Regions from separate parts of the Duganella violaceipulchra genome, predicted to be linked through region 1. Evidence: predicted binding sites of a transcription regulator. Region 1 holds the regulator's gene; each other region holds the start of a gene.
The links. The regulator sigma-54, encoded in region 1, starts transcription at its own class of promoters, with help from an activator protein. The targets are predictions, from matches to a motif close to TGGCANGNAANCTGCTTT.

Region 1 (9,776 bases):
TCAAGCAGCGCCGCCAGCGCCGCCATCTCGCTGCCCGGCACAAAGTGATCGGCCAGCCCCGCGTGCAGCGCATCGGCCGCGCCGATGGTGACGCCGGTGACGCCCAGGTAGCAGCCCAGCTGGCCCGGCGCGCGCGCCAGGAAATAGCTGCCGCCCACGTCCGGGAACAGGCCGATGTTCACTTCCGGCATGGCCATCCTGGTGCGCTCGGTGACGATGCGCACGCGGCAGTCCGGACCGCCCTGCGCCACGCCCATGCCGCCGCCCATGACCACGCCGTCCATCAGCGCGACGTAGGGCTTGGGATAAAAATGGATCAGGTGATTGAGCGCGTATTCCTCGGTGAAGAAATCCTCCACCAGCGCGCTGCCGCCCTGCGGCGTGGCGCGGCCGGCGTCGTAGAAGAAGCGGATGTCGCCGCCGGCGCAGAAGGCCTTTTCGCTGCTGCTGCGGATGACGACGGCGGCCACGCCGCTGTCGTCGCGCCAGGCCAGCAGCGCCTGCGTGATATCGCGCACCATCGCCAGCGATAAAGAGTTCAAGGCCTTGGGGCGGTCCAGGGTGATGAAGCCGGTTCCGTTGCTGACGCTGGTGTGGACGTATACGCTCATGGAGTCTCTAGGGTCGTGGTGAAAACCCTATTTTACTGCGGGCGCAAAAAAGGGCGCCTCTGCGCCCTTAGTTGGATGGTGCCGGGGCCGTTGTTATAGGGCGGCGGCAGCGGGTTCGTAGCTATCCGGGAGATGCTTGATCGCATCGTGGCCGTGCTCTTGGACCTTGGCTTTGTACTTCATGACCTGCCGATCCAGCTTGTCGATCAAGGTATCGATGGCGGCGTACAGGTCCTGCGACAGGCTTTCCACGTAGACGGTCTTGCCCGACATGCGCAGGTTGATTTCAGCCTTCTGGCGTTTCTCTTTCTCTTTGAGGTTATCTACAGTCAGGATGACAGCAATATCAATCACTTGATCAAAGTGGCGGGTGACGCGTTCCAGCTTGTTCTGCACGTATTCACGGATGGCCGAGGTCACTTCGAGATGATGTCCACTGATGGTGAGATTCATACACACTCCTAAAGATAATGTCGCTTCTTACGGTTAGTGCGGAGCCCATTACCGCCGGGCGCGCAGGAACCAAATAACTACAAAGATTTACGGAGACTGACTGGCGGGATCTTCAACGCTTCGCGATATTTGGCAACAGTGCGTCGCGCAATCACCATGCCTTGTTCTCCCAGCATGTCCGCAATCTTACTGTCGGATAAAGGATTTTTAGGGTCTTCTGCTCCTGTCAATTGCACGATGAGTGCGCGTATCGCCGTCGAACTTGCTTCCCCCCCCGCTTCGGTGGCGACATGGCTACCAAAGAAATATTTCAACTCAAACATGCCATGCGGGGTCAGCATATATTTTTGAGTTGTTACACGAGAAATAGTGCTCTCGTGTAGACCCAGTGTATCAGCAATTTCGCGAAGCACAAGGGGGCGCATGGCAACGGCGCCATGGGAGAAAAAGTTCTTTTGTCGTTCTACTATCGCTTGTGCGACGCGCAAAATCGTGTCGAAACGCTGGCGCATATTCTTGATCAGCCACTTCGCTTCCTGCAGCTGCGCGCCCATCGCGCCCTCGCCTTTTCCCTGCTTGAGCAGGTTGGCGTACATGGCGTTCACGCGCAGGCGCGGCATGACGTCGTTGTTCAGGCTCACTTGCCAGCCGTTGCGCGCTTTTTTGACGATCACGTCCGGCACCACGTAGTCCGACACGTCCGACGCGAACGCCGACCCCGGATGCGGATTGCACTGGCGGATGACGGTTTGTGCTTCGCGCAAATCTTCGTCGTCGCACAGCAGCGCCTTCTTCAGTTTGTTGAAATCGCGCTGGGCAAACCAGGTCAAATGATTTTCAACAATCGTCAGCGCCATGCGCCGCGTGACCATCGGGATGGCCGGCAGGCGCTTGATCTGCAACGCCAGGCATTCGGACGCGTTGCGCGCGCCCACGCCCATCGGGTCGAAGCTTTGCAGCATCGACAGGGCGGTCTGCAATTCGTCGAGCTCCAGTTCCAGCTCTTCCGGCAGGCGGGCCAGGATCTCTTCCAGCGATTCCTCGAGGTAGCCGTTTTCGTCCAGCGCGTCGATGATCAGCTCGACCAGCGCGCGGTCGCGCATCTCCAGCACCGTCACCCGCATCTGCTCCATCAGATGTTCGCGCAGGGTGCAGTGGCTGGCCTCCAGTTGCGGACGCGAGTCCTCGTCGTCGGGCGCCTTGCTGCGGCCGGCGTCGCTCCAGTCGACGTCGGCGTCGCTGCTGGTGCTTTCGGTGTCGGCGGCCGGGCCGTCGTAGTTGTCGGCGTCGGCGGCCGGCGCCTCCTGGGCGTTGGGCGGGCCTTCGGGCGGCGCGTCGCCGACCGGGGCTTGCTGGCTGATGGCGCCGTCCGACAGCAGCCGCAGCGAGCGGTCCAGCGGGTCGTCGAGGCGCTCCAGCAGCGGATTATCGGTCAGCAGCTGTTCCAGTTCCTGGTGCAGCTCCAGCGTCGACAGTTGCAGCAGCCGGATCGACTGCTGCAACTGAGGTGTCAGCGCGAGGTGCTGCGACGTGCGCAGTTGCAAAGACTGTTTCATGGGTTTTACATACGGAAGTGTTCACCCAGATACACGCGACGCACCGATTCGTTGGCGATGATGTCGTCTGGCCGGCCTGAAGCCAATACCGTGCCCTGGTTGATGATATATGCGCGGTCGCAGATGCCCAGCGTTTCGCGCACATTGTGATCGGTAATGAGGACGCCGATGCCGCGTTCCTTGAGAAAGCGCACGATGCGCTGGATCTCAATCACGGCGATCGGGTCGACCCCGGCGAATGGTTCGTCGAGCAGCACGAAGCGCGGGTTGGTCGCCAGTGCGCGCGCGATCTCCACGCGGCGGCGCTCGCCGCCCGAGAGCGACAGCGCCTGGTTTTCGCGCAGCTTTTCGATTTGCAAATCGGCCAGCAGGGTATTGAGCCGTTCATCAATGGCAGCCTTGGATAAAGGCTTGCCGTCCACCTTCTGGATTTCGAGGACGGCGCGGATATTTTCTTCCACCGTCAGCTTGCGGAACACCGACGCTTCCTGCGGCAGGTAGGACAAGCCGAGCGAGGCGCGGCGGTGGATAGGCAGCGAGGAGATATCGGTGCCGCTGATATCGATGCTGCCGGCGTCCGACGGCACCAGGCCGACGATCATGTAGAACGAGGTGGTCTTGCCGGCGCCGTTGGGGCCGAGCAGGCCCACCACTTCGCCGCATTCGACTTGCAGGGACACGTCATGCACGACCTGGCGCTTGCCGTAGGTCTTTTGCAGGCCGCGCACGATCAGGGTGCTACCGCAGGATGGTTCCATGCTTACTTCTCCGTGGCCGGCGGCGTCGACGCGGCCGGTGCAGAGGCCGCCGGCGCGGCCGGACGGATGGTCGGCTGGATCACCATGGTGCCGCGGCCGGCGCCCGGCTTGCTGACGCCGGAGACGTTGTTCTTGACGTCGAAATGTTCGGTGCGGCTGTCGTAGGAGATGAACTCGCTGTTGACTTCGCTGGTCATGCGCGGGCCTTCCAGCTGGCGCACCCTGGCTTTCGAGAACAGCTTGACCAGGTCGGTCTTGTCGCTGTATTCGATGCGTTCGGCTTCGCCCTCGATCCACTGGTCGCCGGCGCCGTCGCGCTTCTGGCGGAAGGTCGACAGCGTACCCGGCGTGCTGGTCAGCACGACGAAGTTATAGCCTTCCGGATCGGTGGTCACCACCGCCTTGGGCGACTTCATCAGCAAGGTGCCGCGCGTCAGCACGACATTGCCGATCAGCGTCTTGATCTGCTTGACGTCGTCGATTTGCAGGTCGTCGTAGTCGATCTTGGTCGGCTTGTTGGCATCGGCTTTTTCCGCGTGGGCCCCAGCGGCCGCCAGCAACAACATCGCCGCCGAGAGTATCAGTTTCTTCATCGTCATTCCATTCATCATCATTGTTTCCTCAATGGCCGGCGCGCGGCGGCATCGTCAGTTGTCCGCGTCCGCCCAGCTGCACTGCGCGGGTGGCGTTATTGGCCTTCATGCCGATGCCGTTGGCGGTGGCGTTGCCCATTTCCAGCGCCACCGGGCTGGCGGTTTCCATCCGTTCCTCGTCCGGGTAGACGGTCAGCGCCGGCGTGGTCATGCGCATCGCCTGCGCTTGCGGCCCGGCCGGGCGCACCACGCTCACATTACCATTGAGCTTGACGCGCGTATTGCCCTGGTCGACATGGGCGGTGTCGGCATTGATATTCATCGGCGGCTGGTCGCCGGACAGGCTGTGCACAGTCGGCTTGTCGATGTCGGAGGCATCGTCGACCGGCCGGTGGGTCAGTTTTTCGCCGGAGATGATGTAGGCCGGCTGGCCGGCCTTGTTCATGCGCACCATGCTGAAGCGGTCGATGATGTAGTCCGGCTCGTTGCGGTGCTGGTCCACCTGCGCATCCTGGCCGGCCTGGTTGACCACCTGCACCAGCCAGAAGCTGCCGACGGCGACAAACGCGCCGACCATCATGATGACGGTGAGCTGCCAGCGATGGGCTGTTTTTTTACGCATGGACTATCCTCGTCAAACCAGGAACTGCGCCATCACGCGCTCGTAGCTGCCCTGCGCGTGCAGCAGCAGCTCGCACACTTCGCGCACCGCGCCGCGGCCGCCGGCGGCCACCGTGGTGTGGTGGGCGCGCTCCAGCACTTCGGCGCGGCCGTTCGGCACGGCGACGGCGAAACCGACGCGCGTCAGGATCGGCAGGTCGACCACGTCGTCGCCGATAAAGCCGACCTGCTCGGCGGTAAGGCCGGTCTTTTCCAGCAGCGCCTTGAACGGCGTCAGCTTGTCGTGCCCCCCCTGGTGCAGGAAGCCGATGCCGAGGTCGGCCGCGCGCCTGATCACCTGCGGCGAGGTGCGCGCGCTGATGATGGCGGTCTGCACGCCGGATTCCTGCAGCAGCTTGATGCCCAGGCCGTCATGCACGTTGAAGGTCTTCAGCGCCTCGCCGTCGGCGCCGTAGTGCAGGCTGCCGTCGGTCAGCACGCCGTCGACGTCGAAGATCATCAGCTTGACGCGCGCGGCGCGTTCCACATAAGTCAAATCCGTCATCAGATCACCTTGGCGCGGGTCAGGTCGTGGATGTGCAGCGCGCCGACCAGCTTGCCGTCGGCGTCGGTCACCAGCATCTGGTTGATGCGGAACTGTTCCATCACGGCCACGGCGTCGACCGCCAGTTTTTCCGGCGAGATGCTGCGCGGGTTGGCGTGCATCACGTCGCGGATCACGACCTTGGTGAAGTCCTGGACCTTCTCGATCATGCGGCGCAGGTCGCCGTCGGTGAACACGCCGATCGGCTTGTCGTCGGCGTCGACCACGGCGGTCATGCCCATGCCCTTCTGCGTGATTTCCAACAGCGCGTCGGTCAGCTTGACGTCGGCGGTGACTTTCGGCACGGCGTCGCCGCTGCGCATGACGTCGCGCACGTGGGTCAGCAAGCGGCGGCCCAGCGCGCCGCCCGGATGGGAGCGGGCAAAGTCCTCTTCCTTGAAGCCGCGCAGGTCCAGCAGCGCGACCGCGATGGCGTCGCCCAGCGCCAGCGTGACGGTGGTCGAGGTGGTCGGCGCCAGGTTCATCGGGCAGGCCTCCTTGTCCACGGCCACGTTCAGGTGGACGTCGGCGATCCCGGCCAGGCTGGAGCCGGGCTTGCCGGTCATGGCGATGACCTTGCTGCCCATGCGCTTGACCACCGGCAGGATGGTCATCAGCTCGGCGCTTTCGCCGGAGTAGGAAATGGCGATGAAGGCATCGTCGGCGGTCACCATGCCGAGGTCGCCGTGGGCCGCTTCGGCCGGGTGCACGAACAGCGCCGGGGTGCCGGTCGAGGCCAGGGTGGCGGCGATCTTGCGGCCGATATGGCCGGACTTGCCGATGCCGGACACGACCACGCGGCCCTTGCAGTTCAGCAGCAATTCGATGGCCTGCACCACGCTGTCGTCGGTGGCCAAGCGGGCGTTCAGGGCGGCGATCGCCTCCGCTTCATTCCGCAGGGTGTCGCGGGCCAGCCGCAACGCATGCGCGGCCATATTTGCGTCAAAAGCTTTCAGCATTGTTTTTTCATGGGTTACACTCATGCCCAAGTATAGCCGAATTGAGAAAGCAAAAAACTTGCCAGTCACAACATAACGCCCCCGCCGGCCCACAAACAACGAAATTATATTTACTGGCTATGTTGATATGACGTTTTCACCCTTGGAATTAACATTGTTGTTATTGGGGAGCGCGGTGCTCGGCGTCGTCGCTTTCCGCATGATGCATTTGCCGCCCATGCTGGGCTACCTGGCGGTCGGCATCCTGATCGGTCCCCACGCGCTGGGCCTGGCCGAGTCGAGCGAAGCTTTCCACTCGCTGGCCGAATTCGGCGTGGTGTTCCTGATGTTCTCCATCGGGCTGGAGTTCTCCCTGCCCAAATTGATGGCCATGCGCCGCATCGTATTCGGACTGGGCATGGCGCAGGTGGTGCTGACCATCGTCGCCACCATGCTGTTCGGCTGGGCCATCGCCACGCAACTGCCTTCGAGCATCCATATCGGCTGGCAAGCCTCGTTCGCGCTGGGCGGCGCGCTGGCCATGTCGTCGACCGCCATCGTGTCGAAAATGCTGACCGAGCGGCTGGAGCTGGAGAGTGTGCACGGCCGCAAGATCATCGGCATCCTGCTGTTCCAGGACCTGGCCGTGGTGCCGCTGCTGATCCTGATTCCCTCGCTGGGCCAGCGGCCGGACGCGCTGGTCGAGACCCTGGCCTGGGCCGGCGTCAAGGCCGTGATCGTGCTGGCGCTGCTGCTGTTCTTCGGCCAGAAGCTGGTGCGCGGCTGGTTCACCATCGTGGTCAAGCGGCGCTCGCAGGAGCTGTTCATGCTCAACCTGCTGTTGATCACCCTGGGCGCGGCCTGGATCACCGAGCGCGCCGGCCTGTCGCTCGCGCTGGGCGCCTTCGTGGCCGGCATGCTGATATCCGAAACCGAATACAAGCACCAGGTGGAAGAGGACATCAAGCCCTTCCGCGACGTGCTGCTGGGACTGTTCTTCATCACCATCGGCATGCTGCTCAATGTGCAGATGGTGCTGGCCCACTGGTGGCTGGTGCTGGTGTTGCTGGCCGGGCCGGTGCTGCTGAAGTTCGCGCTGATCGCCGGCCTGGCCAAGCTGTTCGGCGCCACCGACGGCGTGTCGATGCGCACCGGCCTGGCGCTGGCGCAGGCGGGCGAGTTCGGCTTCGTGCTGCTGAACCTGGCGGGCGGCAGCCACCTGATGGACCCGTTCATCATCCAGGTGGTGCTGGCGTCGATGGTGCTGTCGATGCTGGTGGCGCCGTTCATCATCTCCAAGTCGGACCAGATCGTCATGAAGGTGTCGAGCAACGAGTGGATGATGCAGTCGCTGGCGCTGACCAAGATCGCCAGCCGCACCATGTCGACCAACAAGCACGTGATCGTGTGCGGCTTCGGCCGCAGCGGCCAGAGCCTGGCGACCCTGCTGGGCGAAGAGCATATCGACTACCACGCGCTGGACCTGGACCCGGAGCGGGTGCAGGAGGCGCAGAGCGCCGGCCGCCACGTGTCCTACGGCGACGCGGCGCGGCGCGAGAGCCTGGTGGCGGCCGGCATCTACCGCGCCAGCGCGGTGGTGATCACCTACGCCAGCACGGCGTCGGCGCTGAAGGTGCTGCACCTGGTGCACGAGCTGGCGCCGGCCTTGCCGGTGATCGTGCGCGCCCACGACGACACCGACCTCGACCGGTTGAAAGCGGCCGGCGCGGCGGAAGTGGTGCCGGAGCTGATGGAGGGCAGCCTGATGCTGGCCTCGCACGCGCTGGTGATGCTGGGCGTGCCCTTGCGGCGGGTGGTGCACCGGGTGCAGACGGCGCGCGAGGAACGCTACGCCTCGCTGCGCGGCTACTTCCACGGCGCCAGCGACGCCGGCGAGGAGGCCGACCTGGAGCGGCTGCATTCGGTCACGCTGAGCGGCAGCGCGGTCAGCGTGGGCAAGTCCTTGGGCGAGATCGACGTGGCCGGTGCGGGCGCCGTCGTGAGCAGCATCCGGCGCGGCAAGGGCCGGCTGGAGGTGACGCCCGAGCTGGTGCTGGAAGCGGGCGATGTGGTGGTGCTGCGCGGCGCCGCCGACGCCGTCAACCGCGCCGAGCAGCGCCTGTTGCGCTAACCCACGGGGGTCAAGTCTGACATTCGGACACGAGCTCTGCCGTAGGCGGCGCCTACGGCAGAGGCCGTGTCCGAATGTCAGACTTGACCCCCGCCTTGCTTACTTGAGCAGGTTGGCCAGCGCCACGTACTGCGCCAGGCCCACGGTTTCCGGACGCAGGGTCGGGTCGATGCCCGCTTCGACGATCTGCGCTTCGGTGAACATGCCGGCCAGGCAGTTGCGGATCACCTTGCGGCGCTGCGAGAACGCCTTCAACACCACCGCCTCCAAGGTCGGGCCGTCGCACGCCAGCGGCTGCGCCACCGGTATCATGCGCACGATGGCCGACTCCACCTTCGGCGGCGGATCGAAGGCCTCCGGCGGCACCACGAACAGCAGCGTCATGTCGTAGCGCCACTGCAGCATCACCGACAGCCGGCCGTAGGTCTTGCTGCCCGGCGCGGCCACCATGCGCTCCACCACTTCCTTTTGCAGCATGAAATGCTGGTCCTGCACCTGCGGCGCGAACGTCGCCAGGTGGAACAGCAGCGGGCTGGAAATGTTGTACGGCAGGTTGCCGACGATGCGCAACTTCTGCCCGGCCGGCACCGGAATGCTGCCATAGTCGAACTTGAGCGCGTCGCCGGCGTGGATGGTCAGCTTGGCCGGGTTGTAGGTCTTTTCCAGCCGCGCCACCAGGTCGCGGTCGAGCTCGACCACGTGCATCTGCTTCAGGGTGCGCATCAGCTGCTCGGTCATCGCGCCCAGCCCGGGCCCGATCTCGACCATCGCGTCGTCCGGCGCCGGGGCGATCGCCTCGGTGATGCTGGACAGGACGTATTTATCATGTAAAAAATTTTGGCCGAAGCGTTTGCGGGCGACGTGTTTCATGGTTGTTCTTGTTTGAGAGGTGAGGAGGAGGCGGCCTGGCTGTTGACCATGGCCAGCGCGGTGTCGAGCGCGGCGTCCATGCTGCCGCAGTCGGCCAGGCCCAGGCCGCGCGCCGCCAGGTCGAGCGCGGTGCCGTGGTCGACCGAGGTGCGGATCAGCGGCAGGCCCAGCGTGATGTTGACGCCCTGGCCGAAGGTGGCGTATTTGAGCACCGGCAAGCCCTGGTCGTGGTACATGGCCAGCACGCAGTCGGCGTGCTGCAGGTATTTGGGCTGGAACAGCGTGTCGGCCGGATACGGGCCGGTAGCGGCGATGCCGCGCGCCTGCGCCGCCGCGATGGCCGGCGCGACGACGTCGATCTCTTCGCGCCCCAGGTAGCCGCCCTCGCCCGCGTGCGGGTTCAGGCCGCACACCAGGATGCGCGGGGCGGCGATGCCGAACTTGGCTTTCAAGTCATGGTCGAGGATGTCGAGCACGCGCGCCAGGCCGTCCCGCGTCAGCGCGGCGGCCACGTCCTTCAACGGCAAATGGGTGGTGGCCAGCGCGACCCGCAGCGGCGGCGGCAGCGGCCGCCCGGCCGGCGCCGGCGGCTGGCCGGCGAGCATCATCACCACCTGCGCGGCGCCGCTCTGGTCGGCGAAGTATTCGGTGTGGCCGGAGAA
Region 2 (9,776 bases), on a different contig from region 1:
GTCCTGGGTGTGGAAGCCGTAGCCGCCGCCCTCGCGCATGCTGGCGCGATCGGCGAAGAACAGTTCCAGCGTGGTGCGGATGGTGGGGAAGGCCAGCTCGTCCCACGGAATCTCCGCTTCGCTGAACAGTTGCACGTCCAGGCTTTCCTCGCCGGGGGCGAACTCCAGGTCCAGCAGCGTGGCCAGGTAGAACAGATGGACCTGGTGGACACGCGCCACGTTCAGCAGCGAGAACAGCTGACCCAGCTCAATATTGGCGCCGGCTTCTTCCTGGGTTTCGCGGATGGCACCTTCGGCGGTGGTTTCATTGTTTTCCATGAAGCCGGCCGGCAGCGTCCAGTAGCCGTGGCGTGGCTCGATCGCGCGTTTGCACAGCAGAACCTTCAGTTCGCCGTCGCGTTCCCACACGGGAATGGAGCCCAGCACCATTTTCGGGTTCTGGTAGTGGATGGTGGCGCAGTTGCCGCAAACATAGCGCGGGCGGTTGTCGCCGGCCGGGACGGCCAGGCTGACGGGGGAGGCGCATTCGGAACAGAATTTCATAGGGGATAGCTCAGTCGGTAAGGATGCTCACTTTGGCTACTTTACACCGATTGAAGCCGGTGCGGCATGGCCTATGCCTATAGGTAACTGCATATATTCGGACTATCGCAGCCGATTTCAGGATTAATATTGCCTAAACCAATGAACTGCCCTATAATAGCTACATACAGACGCGGGGTGGAGCAGTCTGGCAGCTCGTCGGGCTCATAACCCGAAGGTCACAGGTTCAAATCCTGTCCCCGCAACCAAATTTGAAAGCCGTTGATACCGAAAGGTGTCAGCGGCTTTTTCGTTTCCGCGACTGCAAAATCGTGCTTTCCCTATAATTTAGGTACTTGTGGGGAGTGTTTTCATGCGAAAAATCAGACTGACCTCGATTGTCACCTTCTTATCCATGCTGGCGCTGGTATTGCTGCTGGCGGTGCTGAGCGCTTACTGCGGCGTGGGCGCCATTCCCAGCCTGGGAGATTTCCGGGGCGTGGCCGTCAGCGCGGCGGCGGTGCTGCTGGTTTACCTGTATGGCCTGCTCATCTTCCGGCTTTTCCTGTGGGCGCAGCCCCTGCATGACGGAAATATTGAATTCGGCTCCAGGCAGGAGTTCATCTATCAAGTCTATGTCCTGTTCTATCTGATCCTGTTCAACTCCTTGATACGCGGTGGAATGATTCCGATCCCCATCATGCGGCTGATCTATCTTGCGCTGGGCGCCCGCCTGGGCGCCAATACCTACAGCTCCGGCATTATTTACGATCCATCGTTTGTGACGATAGGCGCCAACAGCGTGATCGGCGAAACGGCCTTGCTGGTGCCGCATGTGATTGAGGGCGATACCTTGGGACATTATTTCATCACGATAGGCGACCATGTGACGATAGGCGCGCATGCGGTGGTCTTGTCCGGCGTGACGATAGGCGACAACGCGATCGTGGCGGCCAATTCGCTGGTGGCCAAGGGCACGCGCATCGGCAGTGGCGAAGTGTGGGGCGGCAGTCCGGCGCGCCGATTGAAATAAGACCAGGCCATGAAAAGAGGCCGGCGCCCTGAAGCGCCGGCCTGAGTCGATTGCCAGCCCCGCTTGCCAACTATTTCTTCTGCTCGCGGCGACGGCCCAGCGTACCCATGCCGAAGATGCCTGCGGCAACCAGCGCCAGGGTGGCTGGCTCAGGGACAGGGGTGAACTGCTGGGCGCCATCGATATTCAACACGAATTGCGAATCCGTGTTGGGACCGGTGGCGATGCCATTGACCAGCAGCGGGCGCGTGAAGTCGGGCGCGGCGGGGCCAGGGAAGTTCAGCGTGGTGTCGAAGCGGGTACCGGCCAGGGCCGGCGACACGTAGGCCCCATTGGTGAACAAGACCGTGCCGAGCAACGTCGCCGAGCCTACGCCGGTGGCGCCGGGCGTGCCGGAGGTGCCGGTTGCCAGGAAGGTCGACAGTTCCGAATCCCAGGTGCCGGAAAGCATCAGCGCGCCATCGGTAAAGCCGGTGCCGGCCGCTTGATTGGCATCGGGCGAGTTATCGAAATAAATCGACCAGTTGCTGCTGGTGGCGGGGGTGAAGGTGATCGCCACCGTGGAGCAACCTGCGTTGAGGCATGTTGCCCGTTCGTGCAGGGTGGCGACCGTCGTCAGCTCATAGGTGCCAACTGCGGGGCCGGGTGGGGCGACGCGCAGGTCCGGCGTGGGCGACGTGGTGTTGATGACGCCGGCGAAGGCTTGGTATGTCAGGGTGAAATCGACGAAATCGCCGGTATTGTTGGCGGGGGTGAGCGCAAAACCCTGCACCAGTCCCGCGCCGTTCTGGTGCCAGTCTATGCCGGTGAAGTTCTGGAGGACGCCGTCGCCGCCCAAGGCCGAAGGGGCGGCCGGTTCCCCCGGGTTGCCGGCAAAGATCACATTGGCGGCGCTGGTGGTGTTCAGCGTGGTCGCCTGAGCCGCGCCGGCCACAAATAGCGCTCCCAGCAGAGCGCCTAGTATGCTTGATTTTTTCATTTTGTTTCCTTCCTTGATGAGTGGAGTATCGCTACGCTAGGGTGGAGTTTCAATACCTTGCCGACCGCTTGGAGTCAGTCAGCTACCCACTACTAAGCAAATGCCAAGCCATGCTTGAAGGAGATTCTAAGTATCTGTTTTTAAAGTATCTTTTTTTAGTGCAGCCGGCGCGGTGAGATCGCATGTAAAGAAAATCGACAGCCTTGCGGCCCGGTCCGCGCCTACCAGGACGCCAGCAACGCCTTGACATCGGCGCGTTGCGGGAAGTCTTTGTCGGTGGCCAGCAGTTGCTCGAACTGGAGCCGCGCGGCAAGCTTGTCGCCGGACTTCATCAGCGCCAGGCCCAGGTGATAGCCGATATCCGGCACGTCGGGCGTCAGGGTCTTGGCTTGTTTCAGCAAGGGCAGGGCGCGGCCGGTTTCGCCTTGCTCCAGCAAGATCCAGCCCAGGGTGTCGAGAATGCTGGGATTGGTGCCGGCCAGCTGGTAAGCCCGTTCGGCGGTCGCCAGCGCGCGTTGGTCTTTGTCCTGCTGGTAGGCCCAGGCCAGGTTGTTGAGCGCCACGACATTTTTCGGGTCTTGCCGGACGATGGCCTCGAACGCGTTGATCGCGGGCTTGTAGCGCCCGGCCGCCAGATCGGCGCTGCCCTGATAGAACCGGAAGCCGGGATCGTTGGGATGTTGCTGCAACCACTGGGCGGCATGCAGGCTCGCCTCCCTGGTCTTGCCCGCCATGAGCAGGGCCTGGTGGATCTTGATCGCCAGCGGCGGCAGCTGGCTCATCTTGTATGCCCGCTCGTAGGCGCGCAACGCGTCTTGCGCTTTGTGCTGGGCCATCCAGATGTCGCCTTCCAGCGTCAGCCCCGCCGGCAGCTCGGGCCGCTGGCGCTGTACGGTTTGCGCGATGGCAAGCGCCTCCGCGTAGTTCTTGCCATCGACCAGCAAGCTCGCCGCCAGCACCTGGGCTTCGAACCAGTCTTCTTTCAGACGCAAGGCTTTCTTGGCCGCATCGAGGGCGCCGTCATTGTCCTTGAGCGCGACCTTGGCATAGGCGATGCGCAGTTGCACGGCGGCCGACGTCGGTTGCAGGGCGGCCAGCTTGGCATAGTTTTCCAGCCCCGCCTCGTAGTTGCCGTTCGCAGTCTGTATCTGCGCCAGCAACGCCAGCGCGTCGGGATCGGCGGGATGGCTGGCCTGGACGGCCTGTGCCAGCTTCAGTGATTTTTCCCTGGCGCCGGTGCGCAGGTAAAGCGTCGCCAACTGCAAGGCCGGGGTCAAGGCTTCGGGATGGTCGGCGGTGGCGCGTTCCAGCCAGCGCACCGCTTCCGCGCTGTTGTTCTGGGTCAGGGCCAGCTTGGCCAGGCCCGTCATCAGCCCCACGTTTTTCTTGTCCTTGGCGAGCGCCGCTTCGTAACGCTGACGGGCACGTTCGGGTTTTTTCTCCAACAGGTCCATTTGCGCCAGGTTGTCGAGGGCCGGCAGGTAGGCCGGGTCCAGCGCCAGCGCCTGCTCGAAGCCGGCGCGCGCGCCGGCCAGGTCGTGCTTGGACAAGAGGATGCCGCCCTTCAGATTTTGTACCAGCGGATTTTTGCCGTCGTGTTTTTCCATGGCCGCCACCGCCAGCAGCGCCTTGTCGTATTCCTGGTTGCGCAAGTGGGTCATCGCCAGCAGGATGCCGGCCTTGCCGCTCTTGTCATCCAGGGCGGTCGCCTGTTCCAGTTCGGCGACCGCGCGCGCCGATTCGCCGGCGCCCAGGCGACTCAATCCCAGCGAGGTGTGCAAGCTGGCCGTTTGCGGCGCCAGATCGCTGGCGGCCTGGAAATATTCAGCCGCTTTGGCGAAATGCCTGCCTTGTATCTGCGCCTGTCCGGCCAGGGCCAGGAGTTCCACATCCGTCTGATTAGCCTCCAGCACCGGCCCCAGCACCTCGATGGCGTCGTCGGTCTTGCCGTTCTTCAAAAGGATGCCGGCCAGGCGCTTGCTGGCGTAGACATGGTGCGGATTAGCGTCGAGAAATTTGCGCAAGGTGAGCTCGGCCTCCAGATATGAGCCCATGGCCGGTTGCACGGCCCCCATCAGTAGCAAGCTCGGCATGTGATCGGGCATCACCCTCAAGATCAGTTGCAAGGTATCGCGCGCCGCCGGATATTTCGCTTCCTGAAAGTCGAGCAAGGCCTGGGTGTAGAGCACCGGCAGATTGTTGGACGAGATCTTGCGGGCGGCATCGATTTCGGCGCGGGCCTCGGCCAGTTTTTTGTCCTGGATCAGCAGGGTGGCGCTATCGATATGGGCTTGCGCATTGTTGGGCTGGAGGGTCAGGATTTGCTTGTACGCCCGTAGCGCCGCCGCGGGTTTTCCTTGCAGGCGCAACAGGTCGCCCTTGAAACGCAGACACGCGATATTGTCGGGATGCTTGGCCAGCGCGTGCTCGATATGTTGCGAGGCCAGGTCCAGGCGCTGCGACAGGGCGGCGATCCTGGCCTGGCCCAGCAGCGCTTCCGGCAGGTCCGGGTTTTTCGCCAGCATGGCGTCGAACAGTTGTTGGGCCTGCGCCTTGTCGCCCAGGCCCAGGTAGGCGTTGGCCCGCAGCACGAGCAGCTCCGTCTGGTGCGGGCTGGACGGGTCGGGCTGGACTTCGTCGAGCAGTTTCTTGAATTGCCCTTGCATCAGCATCACCTTGCCCAGACGGGGCATGATTTCCGCCGCGCCCATGCCCAACGCCTGGGCCTTGCGCACTTCTTTCTCGGCCGAGGCGACATCGCCCGCGTCGATATAGACTTCGCCCAGCAGCAGGCGGGCGCGCGCATCGTCGGGGGTTTTCTGCAGCGCGTTTTTCAGCTCGATGATGGCGGCCTTGGTCTCGCCCTTGACGCGATACTGACGGGCTTGGGCCATCAGGCTGTCGGTGTCGCGCGCGTTGTTGCAGGCGCCCAGCGTCAGCGTCAGCAGCACCATGGCCAGGCGTGGTGCGCGAGCGCGCCGGCCGGTCGAATTTTTGCTGAATCGTATCATCGAGGTCTCCTGGACGTGGGGGCACCTCCGCGATCTTAGGTCGCAATATGGACCTCGGCCTTACGCTTGATCAAGCCAGCGTGGCGTAGGCGGTCCTGATGTAGTCGAGCATGGCGGGGGTGATCCAGGTGCCGCTCAGCAGCGCGGGTTCCTGCTCGTGGGCGGCGCGGATCTTGGCCAGCGTGGCCGGGGCGCCGCCGATCTGCGCCATGTAAAGTGTCATCCAGCGCTGCGCCAGCGCCTGCGCCGACGGCGCATCGTGAGCGATGCCGTCCTCCAGATGCTGATGCGCGCCGGCGATCAGCGTCATCCACTCGTACTGATGCTTGCCGCTGTTGTCGCGCATGGTGCGCAATTCATCGGGATCAAGGTAGCGCGCGTAGATGCCCAGCTTGCGCGCGCCCAGCGCCGTCGACACATAGTGCTTCATCGCCGGCGTGATGCGGGTTTGCTGCTGCACCGCGAGCTCCTGGTCCAGCATGTCGGTGATGCGCAGAGCGAGTCCGGGATGGGCGTTGGTATCGTGTTGCAGTGTCTGCATCCAGCGCTCCGCCAGTTCGCCCGCGCGCGGGTCGTCCGGCGGCGCGCCTTGCGCCATCAGCGCTTCCACTTCGCCCACCAGCGCGGCCCAGGCGGCGTGGCGGCGCGCGTCCTGCTGCCAGAAGGGCAGGCGCTTCAACTCTTCGCGGGTGAAATATTTGTCGTACAGGTCCATCCGCTCCAGCGTTTCCAGCCAGTCGGACAGCTCGGGACTGCGGCCGCTGCCCAGCACGTGCTGCAGTTGCATCAGTTGTTCGCGCAGCGCCGCCGCCTGTTCGATCTGCTGGCCCAGCGCGGCGATCTGCTGCGCGACGATGTCGGCAAACGGCGCGTCCGGGCTGGCCAGGAAGGTGGCGATGTCGCCTAGCGACATGCCGAAGCGCCGCAGCGTCTGGATACGATGCAGGCGCGCGACGTCGTCGCGGTTGTACAGGCGGTAGCCGGAATCCGCGCGGGCCGACGGCGTCAACAGGCCGATGCTGTCGTAGTGGTGCAGCGCGCGCACCGTCAGGCCGGAGCGCGCCGCCAGTTCGCCGATTTTCAGGACCGTGCTGTCGTGATGTTCTTTCATGCGCGACAGTGTACGACAGGCGCGCCGTCTCAGGCCAGCGCGTCCTTTGGCAGCTTCAGCAGCAAGGCCAGCAGCGCGGCCAGTTCGGCACGCATGGCGCGGCGGTCGACGATCATGTCGATGGCGCCGCGTTCGAGCAGGAACTCCGGCCGTTGATAGCCCTCCGGCAAGGTCACGCCCAGCGTGCTCTTGATGACGCGCGCGCCGGTGAAGGCGATCAGCGCCTTCGGCTCGGCCAGCACCAGGTCGCCCAGGAAGCAGAACGAGGCCGAGATGCCGCCCGAGGTGGGATCGGTCAGCACCGACACAAAGGGCAGCTTCTTCTCCGCCAGCCTGGCCAGCATGGCGGTGGTCTTCGCCATCTGCATCAGCGACAGCAGGCCCTCCTGCATGCGCGCGCCGCCGCTGGCGGTGATGCAGATGAAGGGCACATGCTGGTCGATCGCCGCCTGCACGCCGCGCACAAAGCGTTCGCCCACCACCGACCCCATCGAGCCGCCCATGAAATCGAACTCGAAGCAGGCCACCACCACCGGCACCGACAGGATGGCGCCGCTGATGACGATCATGGCGTCGGTTTCGCCGGTGGCTTCCATCGCCGCCTTCAGGCGTTCGGTATAGCTCTTGCTGCCCTTGAACTTGAGCGTGTCGACCGGCAGCACTTCCTGGCCGATCTCGTGCCGGCCGCCGGCATCGAGCAGCGCATCGAGGCGGTTGCGGGCGCGGATGCGCATGTGGTGGCTGCATTTGGGGCAGACCTGCAGGTTCGCTTCCAGGTCGGCGCGGTACAGCACCGCCTCGCAGGCGGCGCATTTGATCCACAGCCCGGCGGGGATGGACTGCCGCTGCTCGGCGCCGCGCTTGATGCGCGGCGGCAGCAGTTTTTCTATCCAGCTCAATGCATGCTCCTTCACGGTAAGGCATGCAGCGTACAGCCTGACGCAGCGTCAGGCTCAAGCGAAATCTGCGCATTTGTGCGCCGATTAACACAACGGCATTTGGCAAATTTGACCTAGGTCAAGGACGTGCGATTTACGGCCGGCCGGCGCGCGGCATTGCTGGGCAGGCCCGATTGCCGATGCTACTCTCAAGCAATTCCTACCACTCCGGTGCCCGCCATGGCTAGTAATCACTCCCGATTCATTGCATTGGTCACAGCGACCTACCTCGTGCTCGGCTCAGCCTGGGTGCTGTTATCGGATCAGTTATTGGGTGCGCGTGAATCGCAAGTCGTGATCTGGCTGTCCAGCGCCAAGGGCGTGTTCTTTGTCGTGTGCAGCGCGGCCGGTTATGCGCTGGCGATGCGGGCGGTGTCGACCCGTGATGACCATCGCCAGCCGCTGTTCGAGGTGGCGGCCCGCGGCCTGGTGCCCGGCGCCGGCCACTGCTGGTACCACTACCCGCTGGCGCTGCTGCTGGTCGGGACGATGCTGGTGGTCCGCACCCATCTGGTCGACGCCAGCGAGCCGCGTCCCTTGATGGTGCTGTTCATGTTGCCGATCATGGTCAGCGCGCTGGTCGGCGGCTTGGGGCCGGGCTTGCTGGCGACGGCGACGGCGGCGGTGGGGATCAAACTGCTGGTGCTGCACCCTTTGTACAGCATGCGGTTTGCTGACCTGCGTGACCTGATGCAGTGGCTGCTATTGATCGTCAATGGCGTGGTGGCCGGCATGTTGAGCGAATTCATGCGCAGCGCCTTGCGCAAGGGCGAGTCCCACCGCAAGCTGTTGAGCGGCATCATCGGCGGCACCTCGGACGCGGTCTATGTCAAGGATTTACAAGGTCGCTATCTGCTGGTCAACCAGGCGACGGCGGCATTTCTCGACATGCCGGCGGACCAGATCCTGGGACGCACCGACGAGCAGTTGTTCTCCGCACCGTCGGCGGCCAGGATGCGGCAGCAAGACCAGTTGGTGATGCGGGCCGGCCGCACCCAGACCAGCGAGGAACACCTGACCCTGCCGGACGGCAGGCAGGCGCTGTTCCTGTCGACCAAGGGGCCGCTGCTGGACAGCGCCGGCCACGCGACGGGCATCTTTGGCATTTCGCGCGACGTCACCGAGCGCAAACTGGCCGAGGAGCGGATCGAACATCTGGCGCATTTCGATGTGCTGACCGGCTTGCCCAATCGTGTGCAGCTGGACGAGAGCGCGCGCCAGGCGATCCTGAAGGCCCAGTGCGAGGGCCGCAAGCTGGCGGTGATGTTCCTCGACCTGGACCGCTTCAAGGATATCAACGACAGCCTGGGCCACAGCATCGGCGACGCGCTGCTGGTCCGGCTGGCGCGCCGCCTGCGGCTGACGCTGCGCGCCGAAGACTCCGTGGCACGGCTGGGCGGCGATGAATTCATTTTCCTGCTGCACGGCGACGATGTCGAGGCGCTGCCGCGCGTGGCGCAAAAGATACTCGACACGGTGTTGGAACCGTTCGCCGTCGAGCAGCATGAATTGTCGGTCAGTGCTTCGATCGGCGTGGCCGTCTATCCGCAGGACGGCAAGGACCTGGAGACGCTGGTGCGCTGCGCCGACTCCGCCATGTACCGGGCCAAGCAGAACGGCCGCAACGGCTATTGCTTCTTCACCAGCGATCTGGAGGCCGAAGCGGTGCGGCGGATGCAGATCGTCGGCGCGCTCAGGCACGCGCTGGAAAATCGCGAACTCAGCGTCCACTACCAGCCGCAGGTCGATGCGCACGACGGCCGTATCATAGGCGCCGAGGCGCTGCTGCGCTGGCAGCATCCCACGCTGGGCGCGGTGTCGCCGGCCGAGTTCATTCCGGCCGCCGAGGACAGCGGCCTGATGCTGTCGATCGGCGAATGGGTGTTGCGCCAGGCGGTGCGCCAGATGAGGACCTGGCTGGACCAGGGCATGGCGCCGTTCATGATGGCGGTGAACCTGTCGACCACGCAGTTCCGCCATCCAGACCTGCCGCAACTGGTCAGCAACATCCTGGCGCAGGAGCAGCTGGAACCGCAATACCTGGAGCTGGAGCTGACCGAAGGCACGGCCATGCACGATCCGCTGGCGGCGATCGCCGTGATGGACAAGCTGCACGAGCTGGGCGTGCGGATGGCGATCGACGATTTCGGCATTGCCTACTCGTCGCTGAGCTACCTGAAGA
Region 3 (9,776 bases), 130 kb from region 1:
CGTACTCCGACGATTTGCCGTAGATCGCTTCACGCAGGTTGATGGTCCAGGCACCGATCTTCCACAGCGCGCCCAGGTTGATGCGCACCTTGGGCGAGGCGGTCTCCAGATCCGAGATCGCGGTCTGGTCCAGCAGCGTCTGCGGCAGCAGCTGGGTCGGCGCCTGGTTGATCTTGGTCACTTCCACCTTGTTGTAGTTGGCCGCCACCGACCAGTCCACCTTGCCCGCCGTGCCGTAGCTCTCGTTGAGCGTGGCGACGAATTCCAGCCCGCGGCTGCGGGTGTCGACCGCGTTGGAGAAGATGTTGATGCCGGTCTGGCTGACGGTGCTGTCGAGTACATTGCCGTTGGCCTTGATCGCCGCCACCACCGCCGGCGAGTTGACCGATCCGCCCGAACCGTACAAGGCGCCGGAACCGACGATGCGGTCGCGGATCTTGATCTGGTAGGCGTCCAGCGTGATGGCCAGGTTGGCCGCCGGATTCAGCACCAGGCCCAGGCTGAAGTTGGTCGAGCGTTCAGGCTTCAATCCGTCCACGCCCACCAGCTTGGCGCCGGCCGAATTCGGCGCCAGCTGCACGAAGGCGGTGGTCGGGCCGACGTTGGTGGCCGAGTAGTATTCCTCGGCCAGGGTCGGCGCGCGGAAGCCGTTGCTGAAGGTGCCGCGCACACCCACCACCGGCGAAATGTCGTAGCGCGCCGTGAACTTGCCGACCTTGGCGTTGCCGAAGTCGGAGAAGTGTTCGTAGCGGGCCGCCAGGTCCAGCGTCAGGTCGGTGACCGGATTGCCGGCCAGGTCGATGTAGGCCGCTTCGTTGGTGCGGCGGTGGCTGCCGGCGTCGGTCAGCGAGAAGCCCGGATAGGACTGCGAGCCTTCCTTGTAGCGCGAGGCGGCGTCGCCCGCTTCGATCTCGTACTTGTCGATGCGGTGCTCAAGGCCGGCCGCCACGTTCAGCGGCTTGGCCCAGCCGACCGCGAATTCGCGGCTCGCTTCCAGCGACGTGGTCAACTGGCTGGCGATGAAGGAGCCGGCGCGGAACACGGTCGGCGTGCTGCCGGTGTCGTTGAACAGCGAGACGTTGCCCGAATCGGCGACGCCGATCTTACTGGTGTCCTTGCCGTAGGTGGAGCTCAGGTCCATGTTCCAGCCGGCCAGCACGCCCTTGACGCCGCCGGTCAGCGCGAAGTCGTCCTGCTTCATGGTTTCCTTCGGCGAGAAGCCGGTCGGATAGACCTTCGGCAGGCGGCTCGGCAGGCGGTAGTTCTCGTAGGCGCGCGCTTCCTTGTGGCCCCAGGTGGCGATGGCGTACAGCTGGCTGTCCGGCGCGAAGTCGTAGCCGAAGTTGGCCGCCAGGACGTTCAGGTGGTACTGCGCGTCGCCGGAGATGTGGTTGACGTGCGGGTAGCCGGCCTGCTGGAACATGCCCGGATACTTCTCCATGTTGGCGGCGGTGATCACGCGCGGGTCGATGCCGCCACGGTCGCTGTAGCCGTGGTACTTGGATTCGGCGGTCAGGCTCAGGTAGGCGTCCTTGAACGGTTCGACGCCGATGTTGGCCGAGGCGTCGCCGGTGCGGCCGCCGCCGTCGGAATAGCCGCCGCCGGTGGCGCTGGCGGTGCCGCCATGGTTGTTCGACTTGAGGATGATGTTGATCACGCCGGCGATGGCGTCGGAGCCGTATTGGGCGGCGGCGCCGTCCTGCAGCACTTCGATGTGGTCGATCGCCGAGACCGGGATGTAGTTCAGGTCGGCTGCGGCGCCGCCCTGGTATGGCCCTCCCAGCACGGCCAGGTTGGCGGTGCCGTGGCGGCGTTTGCCGTTGATCAGCACCAGCGTGTTGTTCGGGCTCAGGCCGCGCAGGCGGGCCGACAAGGTCAGGTTGGCGGTGTCGCCGCCGAAGGCTTGCGCGGTGAACGACGGCAGGTTCTGCGCCAGCGCCTGGATCAGGTCCGGTTGGCCGGTGCGCTGCAGGGAGGCCGCGTCCAGCACCTGGATCGGCGAGGCGCTGTTCTCCACCTTGATGCCGCTGGAGCGGGTGCCGGTGACGATCACCGCGCTGACGGTGGCGTCGCCGGCTGCCGCTTCCGCCGCATCGGCGGCGTAGGCGGAGCCCATCGACAGGGTGGACAACACGGCGGCGACGCCGGTCTTGAGTATGGCCTTATGCATAGTTAATCCCCATTGAATAAAAAAGAAAGTAAGACCCTGCTACGTAATTATTTTTTTGCGGCGACGACTTCGATTTCCACCAGCCAGCCCGGATTGCTCAGGGCCGCCACCTGCACCACGGCGCGCGCCGGCAGCTTGGTCTGCGCGCCGCCGAAGTGCTGGGTGTAGGCTTCCATGAAGCCCTTGGTGTCGGCCTTGCCGCCCTTGGCCGGATCGCCGACCAGGTAGACGGTCATCTTGACCACGTCCGTCATGTCGAGCTTCATGCCCTCCAGGACTTCCTTGATCTTCTTCAGCACCGATTCGGACTGTGTTTTGGTGTCGCCGAAGGCGGCCAGCGAATCCGGCGCGGCGCCGGCGTCGGCGATGGCGGGCACCTGGCCGCTGACGAAGTGGATGGTGGCGGTGGACGGCACCGTGACCGCCAACGCGATCGGAAAATCCGAGCCGGGAATCTTGTGACGGACGATGTCTGCGGCAGCGGCCTTGGGAGCGGCGCCGGCGGCGACCGGCATCAGCGCCAGTGCGGCCGGAATCAACAGGGAGACGATTGCTTTGTTCATGCGTTCTTCTTTCAGTGTTTGTTGGACATCTGGCCGTTACTAAAATGGTCGACTTGCAGTGCGTCGCGCAGCGCCAGCACTTCGGGCTCGCTCAGCGGCGCGGCCTGGTTGCCCCAGTTGCTGCGCACGAAACTGAGAATGGCGGCGATCTCCTGGTCGCTCAGGCTGTCGCTGAAGTCGGGCATGCCGCCCCGCCCCTTGAGCAGCACCGTGGCGACGTCGGCGCCCTTCCCCTGCACGAACTTGTTCCCCGCCAGCGCCGGAAAGGCGCCCGGTATGCCCTTGCCGCTGGCCTGGTGGCAGGCCGCGCAGTTCTTCATGAACAGCGCCTTGCCGTCCGCCGTCGCCGAGTCCTGCGCGCGCGACGGCGCGCTGGCGCCGGCCGCCAGCAAGGCGATGACCGCCATCGCCGCCTTGATCAACACCTCCTTCATGCGCTGGCCCTTTCATGGATCTTGGCGATCTGCTGCCACGCCGATTCGATGGCGCCGGCCTGCCAGCCGGTCAGGTAGCTCAGGTGCTCGCCGGCCAGCAGCACGCGGCCCTCGCCCTCCACCAGGATGGGATAGGCGGCGGCGCGGGTCTTGTCGGTCCACTCGGCCCAGCCGCCCAGGTTGTACTGCACGCGGTGCCAGGCGACCGAGAACGCGGTCTCGAAGTTCTCCGTGTATTGCGGGAAGATCTTCTGCCCCGCCTCCAGCGCGAAGGCGGCGCGCTCCTTCGGCGACAGCGCGCTGGTCTCGATCGCGGCCGTCTGGTACTGGTAATAACCGAGCAGCACGCCCTTCTTCTTTTGCCAGCCATAGGACGGCATCGAGATGGTGTTGATGCCTTTGAGGTCGGTGAGCACATGGCCGCCGTACAGGTGCTCGTCCTCCTCCCAGAAGCGGCGCTTCATCTGCAGGCCGATCTTGCCGACCGGCGCGTAGGCCACCGTGGCGACGGCCTTCTTGAACTTGTCCGAGAAGTCGGTGTCGATCTGGCGCAGCACCGACAGCGGCATCGCCACCAGGCAGTAGTCGGCGGCGATGCTGCCGCTCTTGCCGGTGCCGGTGTCCTTGTAGGTGACGGTGACGCCCTTGTCGTTCTGACGGATGGTCTGCACCTCCGAGCGGTAGCGGATGTTCTTGCCGACGCGCTTCTCAAACGCCTTGGCGATGGCGTCCATGCCGCCGACCGGCTGGAACATAGTGTTCTGCATCGGGAAGTCCTGCACCGCGCTGTAGACGTTGCCCAGCTTGGAGGCCAGCAGGTCCTTGAAGCCCAGCGGGTCGGACGGCGTGCCCGCTCCCGGCGACATGCCGGCGCCGGGGTTGACCGTGAAACCACGGCCGCTGCGGCCCTTGTATTGCAGGTCGGAGCCGGCCAGCTGGCCTTCGTGCGCCAGGTAGTCGAGCAGCAGGCGCTGGTCGTCGGCGGTCAGCTCGGCGTCGAGCTGCTTGCTCTTGACCGACTTGGCCAGCAGCTCGGAGACGTGGCCGCGCATGTCGGCCTTGATCTCGGCCACCCGCATGCGCTTGCCGGCGTAGGGGCCGGCGTTTTCCGAGTAGACGAAGGAGTGGTCGTTATCGTTGACCATCACTTCCAGCGGCACCTCGAACAGCCGCGTGTAGTGCAGCGTCGACTGGTGGTGCAGCGGGATGCGCCACGGGCCGTGGTTGATGTACTGGCCGTCGTCGAATTCGCAGGTCTGCTTTTCGCCGCCAAGCTCGGTCAGGCTGAAGCCCTTGCGCGCGGTCTGGCAGCGGCCGCCGGCGAAGGCACGCGCTTCGAGGATCTGGCAGTGGTAGCCCAGCTTACCCAGCTCGTAGGCGGCGGTCATGCCGGCCAGGCCGGCGCCCAGTATCAGCACCTTCTTGCCTTTGCCGCTGCCGCTCAGCGCCGGCGGCGCGGAGGCGGTCGAGCCTATGCCCATGCCCCAGGCGTTCATGGTGTTCAACAGCAGGCCGGTGCCGCCCACCGCCGCCGCCCGATACAGGAAATCCCTCCGTGTCAATGCACTAAACGATTTAAACGATTTGACTATTTTACTATTCATCGATTTCCTCTCGTGACTTGCGAATCCATAGTCCTCATCTAGCAATCGCCGTGCCACAAATCCAAGCAAAATAAACATGCTTCGCCGTTGAAGCGAGCCTGATGGAATAAGGTGATATGACGTCTTTAGAAGCGTTTCCAGCGACAGACTTTATTTGTCGAATTGAAGGTTGCGCCAGCGCGAAAAAGGCGCACCGCACCAGCGGGAGGCGTGCACCGAAATGGATGGAAGTGGTATGCACGGCGCTGGACAGCGCCGTGTGCTATCGGTTTTAAAAATCAGTTAGCGAAGCTGGCGACAGCGTGCGTAGTGCTACGTAGGGGTAGTGCGGAGATGGCGGGGATGGCTTGCGGCAGGCAGGCGATTTCCGCCGCCGCGAGGTGGCGCTGCGCGCTGCTGCTGTCGGCCATGTGGCAGGCGTGGAATTGCATGGGCGCGCCGGCATCCAGCAAATAAATCATGTCCATGTCGGCCGGGTCGTAGGCGACGCGCACCTGCCATTGTCCGCGCAGGCGCGCGCGCTCGAACCAGCGCTCGTTGATGGCGCGCGCGCAGGTGTAGACGCTGTCGAACAGCACGATGCCGTCGCCGGTGACGGTGGCCTGGGTGGCCGGCATCAGGCTGCAGCGCAGCAGCTGCTCGGGATAGGTCTTCAGGCTGCCGCCACGCTGGGCCACGCCCCACTCCCACAGCTCGCGCGGCGCGGCGTTGCCGGCATGGCGGCTGTTGTTGTGATAGAGGATGGCGTCGATGACGATGCGGGTGAACTGGTCCAGATCGAGCACGCCGTCCAGCCGGCAGGGCGCGCCGGCCTCCCCCGCCGCCAGCAGCAGGAAGCGTTTTTCCAGCACCGCCTTCCATGCGGCCGGTCCGTCGCCGGCGTCGACGCAGCGAAGGTTGAAGTTGTTGAGCAGTGTGTCGCACTGCGCGCCGCCGTTCAGGGCGGCGTTGGTGTACAGGGTCTCCGGCAGGTGGCGGCAGGGCCACTGCCCGGCCTCGATGGCGCGGCCGTGCCGCTGGCTGTAGCGCTGCTTGTCGGCGCCGCAGTTGGCCAACGCCAGCATGGCGTGCTGCCAGCTGGGCGCGCCCAGGCCGATATAGACGCCGGCCACCATGCCGCTGAAGGTGTCGACCGCCACGTACACCAGCGGCCTGCCTATGGCCTGCTGGCGGTCGGCACGAGAGACCAGCTGCACCTCGGCGCGCACCACGTCCAGGTAGAAGCCGGCGCCGGGCCGGCCTGGCAGCGCTGCGGGAACGATGGCCTGCGGCTGCGCGTCGTCGCCGAAGCCGGAGGCGCCGGCGGCCTGCAAGCCGCGCGCCGAGGCGGCGGCGCTGCGGCGCGCCACTTCCGGTGGCCGGTCGTCGTCGTGATCGAGCCAGTAGTTGAACTGGCCGAAGGTCGGCAGCGCGTCCGGCTGCGCGCCGGACATCGCCAGCACGCGACCGCTGTCGGCGTCGATGCGGCGTTCGCAGAAGAAGTCGGCCAGCATCTGCTGGTAGGCGCCCAGCCGCGAGAACTTGGCGTGGCCGGCCGCGTAGTGCGCGATGGCGACCCGGAAGGTGCGGCGGATTTCCTCGTCGGCGTTGACGCCGGGACCATCGTCGGCGCCGCTCTTGCGCGGCCGTCCGCGCTTGACGCCGGCCGAGGCCTGGCGCACCTTGCCGCGCCCACCGGAGTTGCAGTAGTCGGGCAGCAGCGCGTTGGGCGTCTGGCCGCGCTGCCAGTAGCGCCGCAGGTAGCGGTAGATGGTCGGATGGGAGACGCCATGCGTGGCGGTGGCCTGCGCGACCAGCTGGCCGCGCTGGCGCGCCTCGTAGATGCCCGGCTCCAGCGCCACCAGCGCTTCGACGATCTGCCACGCGCGGGCGCGCAGCTGCAGGTGCTTGGGCGGCAGCAGCTCCTGGCTGACCACCATCAGGTAGGGATCGGCCGCCAGCACGCGGGCGTGGCCGGCGTGGATGTCGGCGTGCAGCGCCGGCAGCGTCACCAGCTCGACGTCGGCCGAGCGCGCCGCCACGTCGAACACGTAGGCGTGGCTTTGCTCGGGGGCGATCCACAGCACGCGGACGGTGCGCGGCGACGGGTGCGTGTAGTGCAGCAGGTCATTCCGCAGCAGCATCGGCGCCTCGTGTGCGGGAGTGTAGAAACAATGCGGTCATTCCGTGCTCCTTGCTCAACGACTTGTCGGTTGGTCCTATCCCCAATGCAATAAACGGGCCAGAGGCTGCGCTCCTATGAACACCATGCCGGCCGCACCGGCCGGCGCCGGCGGCAAGCTTGCTTCTGGTGCAAGGCGGCGGCCGGGCGCACCGTGCGCGTGCGGGCGGCCCATATGAAAACAGGGCCTTGCGGCCCTGTGGTGTGTAACGATTTATACCTTAACGATCAATACTTCTTCTTGAACCCGGCCTTGGCGCCAGGCGCCGGCTTTTTAGGCGGCGTGGCCTTGCCCGATTCCGGCGGCATGCGGTCGGCCTGGCTGATCTTCAGCTGCGCGCCACCGACCCATACCTTGCCCAGGTGCTTGAACAGCTCCGGCGGCATCCCGTCCGGCAGCTCCAGCATGCTGTAGGTGTCGAAGATCTCGATGCGGCCGATATGCTTGGCTTCCAGGCCAGCCTCGTTGGCGATGGCGCCGACGATGTTGGACGGCGTGGCCGCATGGTTGCTGCCCACTTCGATGCGGAAAGCGCTCATCGGCACGGTGACCTTGCCTGGCTTTTCCTTTTTCTTCTTCGGAGCGGCTTCCTCTTCCACCTCGGCCGATTCCACACGCGCGGCCTTGGCCAGCGGCGAAGCTGCAGGAACGGACGGCGCGCGTGGCGGTACCGGACGGGCCGCGACCGGCGCTGCTGCAGACGCTGGCGCCGACGACGGTGCGCCCTCGCCGCCATCGCGGCTGATGCGCAGCTGCTGGCCTGCGACCTTGATGCCGGCCAGGTGATCGAGCACGTCGCCGGTCAGGTTGTCCGGCATATCGAGCACACTGTAGTCGTCGTAGATCTCGATGCGACCGATGTTCTTGGAGTCGATGCCGCCTTCGTTGGCGATGGCGCCGACGATATTGCCCGGCTTGACGCCGTGCTGGTACCCCACTTCGATGCGGAAGGTCTGCATGCCTGGATCGGCGGCGCGCACGATGCGTTCCTTTTTAGGGAAACGCTCGCTGCGGTCCGGACGTTCGGCGCGGTCGCCGCGCTCGAAACGGTCGCCGCGATCGCCGCGATCATTGCGGTCGTTGCGCTCGAAGCCGACTTGACGGCCCGGACGCTCGTCCCAGGTGGCGGCGGCCACTTGCTGTTTTTTGTCCAGCAGCAGCGGCACGTCGCCGCGCGCCATCTTGGCCAGCGCGGCGGCGATTTCGACCGCCGGGATGTTCTGTTCGCGCTCGAAGTCCTCGATCAGCGACTGGAACTGTTCCAGCTCGCCCTGTGCCAGGGTTTCGCTGATCTGCGACTTGAACTTGGCGATGCGGACGTCGTTGACGGCCTGGATGGTCGGCAGCTCCAGCATGCTGATCGGCTGGCGGGTGGCGCGTTCGATCGATTTGAGCAGGTTCTTTTCACGCGGGGTGATGAACAGGATCGCCTCGCCGCTGCGGCCGGCGCGGCCGGTGCGGCCGATGCGGTGGGTGTAGCTTTCCGGATCGTGCGGCACGTCGTAGTTGACCACGTGGCTGATGCGCTCCACGTCCAGGCCGCGCGCGGCGACGTCGGTCGCCACCAGGATATCGATCTTGCCGTCCTTGAGCTGCTGGATGGTGCGCTCGCGCTGCTGCTGCTGGACGTCGCCGTTGATGGCGGCGGCGGAGAACCCGCGTGCCTGCAGCTTGCTGGCCAGTTCCTCGGTACCGAGCTTGGTGCGCGAGAAGATGATCATGCCGTCGAAGTTCTCGGCTTCCAGGATGCGGGTCAGCGCGTCGAGCTTGTGCATGCCCGACACCAGCCAGTAACGCTGGCGGATGTTCTCGGCGGTGCCGGTCTTGGCGGCGACCGTGATTTCCTTCGGGTTGCGCAGGTAGGTGTTGGCGATGCGGCGGATGGCCGACGGCATGGTGGCCGAGAACAGCGCGGTCTGGCGCGTATCCGGGGTCTCTTGCAGGATGCGTTCGACGTCGTCGATGAAGCCCATGCGCAGCATTTCATCGGCTTCGTCCAGCACCAGCGTTTTCAGCTTGGACAGGTCGAGCGAACCCTTGTCCAGGTGATCGATGACGCGGCCCGGCGTGCCGACGACGACGTGCACGCCGCGGCGCAACGCCGACAGCTGCGGGCCGTAGCTTTGGCCGCCGTAGATCGGCAGCACGTGGAAGCCGGGGATGTGCGCTGCGTAGGTCTGGAAGGCTTCGGCGACCTGGATCGCCAGTTCGCGGGTTGGCGCCAGCACCAGCGCCTGTGGCGTGGTCTGTTTGATATCGATGCGCGACAGGATAGGCAGCGCGAAGGCGGCGGTTTTACCCGTACCGGTCTGCGCCTGGCCCAGCACGTCCAGGTTGTCGAGCAGCGAAGGGATGGTCGCGGCCTGGATAGGCGACGGCGACTCGTAGCCGACATCTTTCAGCGCTTTGATCAGGGGCGCGCTGAGATTGAGGTCGGTAAAAAGGGTAATCGGGGATGCGGGGGTTTCAGACATGGCGTCACTCACAAGTATGTTCGAATCGCCTAATTGCGAAAGAAATTTGTGCGTAGTTTACTCCCTATCGACGCTTCGGGCCGGATTTTGCCTAAAAACCCCCTTTATCACGCCGCGGCGTCGTCTTCGCCGCTCCCGCTGGAACGGTGAAGACGAGCGGTAAAACTCAGGTCGATTTGCGCCGGCGCAGCATCAGGCCCAGCACGCCCAGGCCGCCAAGCAGCATACCGTAGGTCGCCGGTTCCGGTACCGCCGTGATGCGAATGACACCATCACCATAGCCCGCGCCGGCCGTCGCATGTTGGTAGGCGCCGCTCAGGAACGAGCCGCCGCCGCCGCCAATGAAGCCGCCGTCGCCGCCGGAGTAGC

Region 2: the regulator sigma-54 is predicted to act here: its motif matches at 2,628-2,645, upstream of pepA (flocculation-associated PEP-CTERM protein PepA).
Region 3: the regulator sigma-54 is predicted to act here: its motif matches at 4,810-4,827, upstream of KVP70_RS11460 (flavin monoamine oxidase family protein).

Annotation. Positions count from the first base shown of each region.
Region 1 is NZ_JAHTGR010000005.1:266,066-275,841, forward strand. Features, by position in the region: gene KVP70_RS12015 (enoyl-CoA hydratase/isomerase family protein) at 1-611, opposite strand, end outside; gene hpf (ribosome hibernation-promoting factor, HPF/YfiA family) at 705-1,064, opposite strand; gene KVP70_RS12025 (RNA polymerase factor sigma-54) at 1,142-2,620, opposite strand; gene lptB (LPS export ABC transporter ATP-binding protein) at 2,626-3,378, opposite strand; gene lptA (lipopolysaccharide transport periplasmic protein LptA) at 3,381-3,971, opposite strand; gene lptC (LPS export ABC transporter periplasmic protein LptC) at 4,000-4,593, opposite strand; gene KVP70_RS12045 (KdsC family phosphatase) at 4,606-5,136, opposite strand; gene KVP70_RS12050 (KpsF/GutQ family sugar-phosphate isomerase) at 5,136-6,134, opposite strand; gene KVP70_RS12055 (monovalent cation:proton antiporter family protein) at 6,262-8,244, shown strand; gene rsmA (16S rRNA (adenine(1518)-N(6)/adenine(1519)-N(6))-dimethyltransferase RsmA) at 8,344-9,114, opposite strand; gene pdxA (4-hydroxythreonine-4-phosphate dehydrogenase PdxA) at 9,111-9,776, opposite strand, start outside.
Region 2 is NZ_JAHTGR010000004.1:419,637-429,412, reverse strand. Features, by position in the region: gene KVP70_RS10410 (NUDIX hydrolase) at 1-543, opposite strand, end outside; tRNA gene KVP70_RS10405 (tRNA-Met) at 715-791, shown strand; gene KVP70_RS10400 (acyltransferase) at 896-1,555, shown strand; gene pepA (flocculation-associated PEP-CTERM protein PepA) at 1,626-2,534, opposite strand; gene prsT (XrtA/PEP-CTERM system TPR-repeat protein PrsT) at 2,756-5,545, opposite strand; gene KVP70_RS10385 (MerR family transcriptional regulator) at 5,616-6,656, opposite strand; gene accD (acetyl-CoA carboxylase, carboxyltransferase subunit beta) at 6,686-7,555, opposite strand; gene KVP70_RS10375 (putative bifunctional diguanylate cyclase/phosphodiesterase) at 7,865-9,776, shown strand, end outside.
Region 3 is NZ_JAHTGR010000005.1:132,603-142,378, forward strand. Features, by position in the region: gene KVP70_RS11445 (TonB-dependent receptor plug domain-containing protein) at 1-2,170, opposite strand, end outside; gene KVP70_RS11450 (RidA family protein) at 2,218-2,733, opposite strand; gene KVP70_RS11455 (c-type cytochrome) at 2,745-3,167, opposite strand; gene KVP70_RS11460 (flavin monoamine oxidase family protein) at 3,164-4,771, opposite strand; gene KVP70_RS11465 (TnsB C-terminal domain-containing protein) at 5,050-6,894, opposite strand; gene KVP70_RS11470 (DEAD/DEAH box helicase) at 7,161-9,407, opposite strand; gene KVP70_RS34860 (FxDxF family PEP-CTERM protein) at 9,574-9,776, opposite strand, start outside.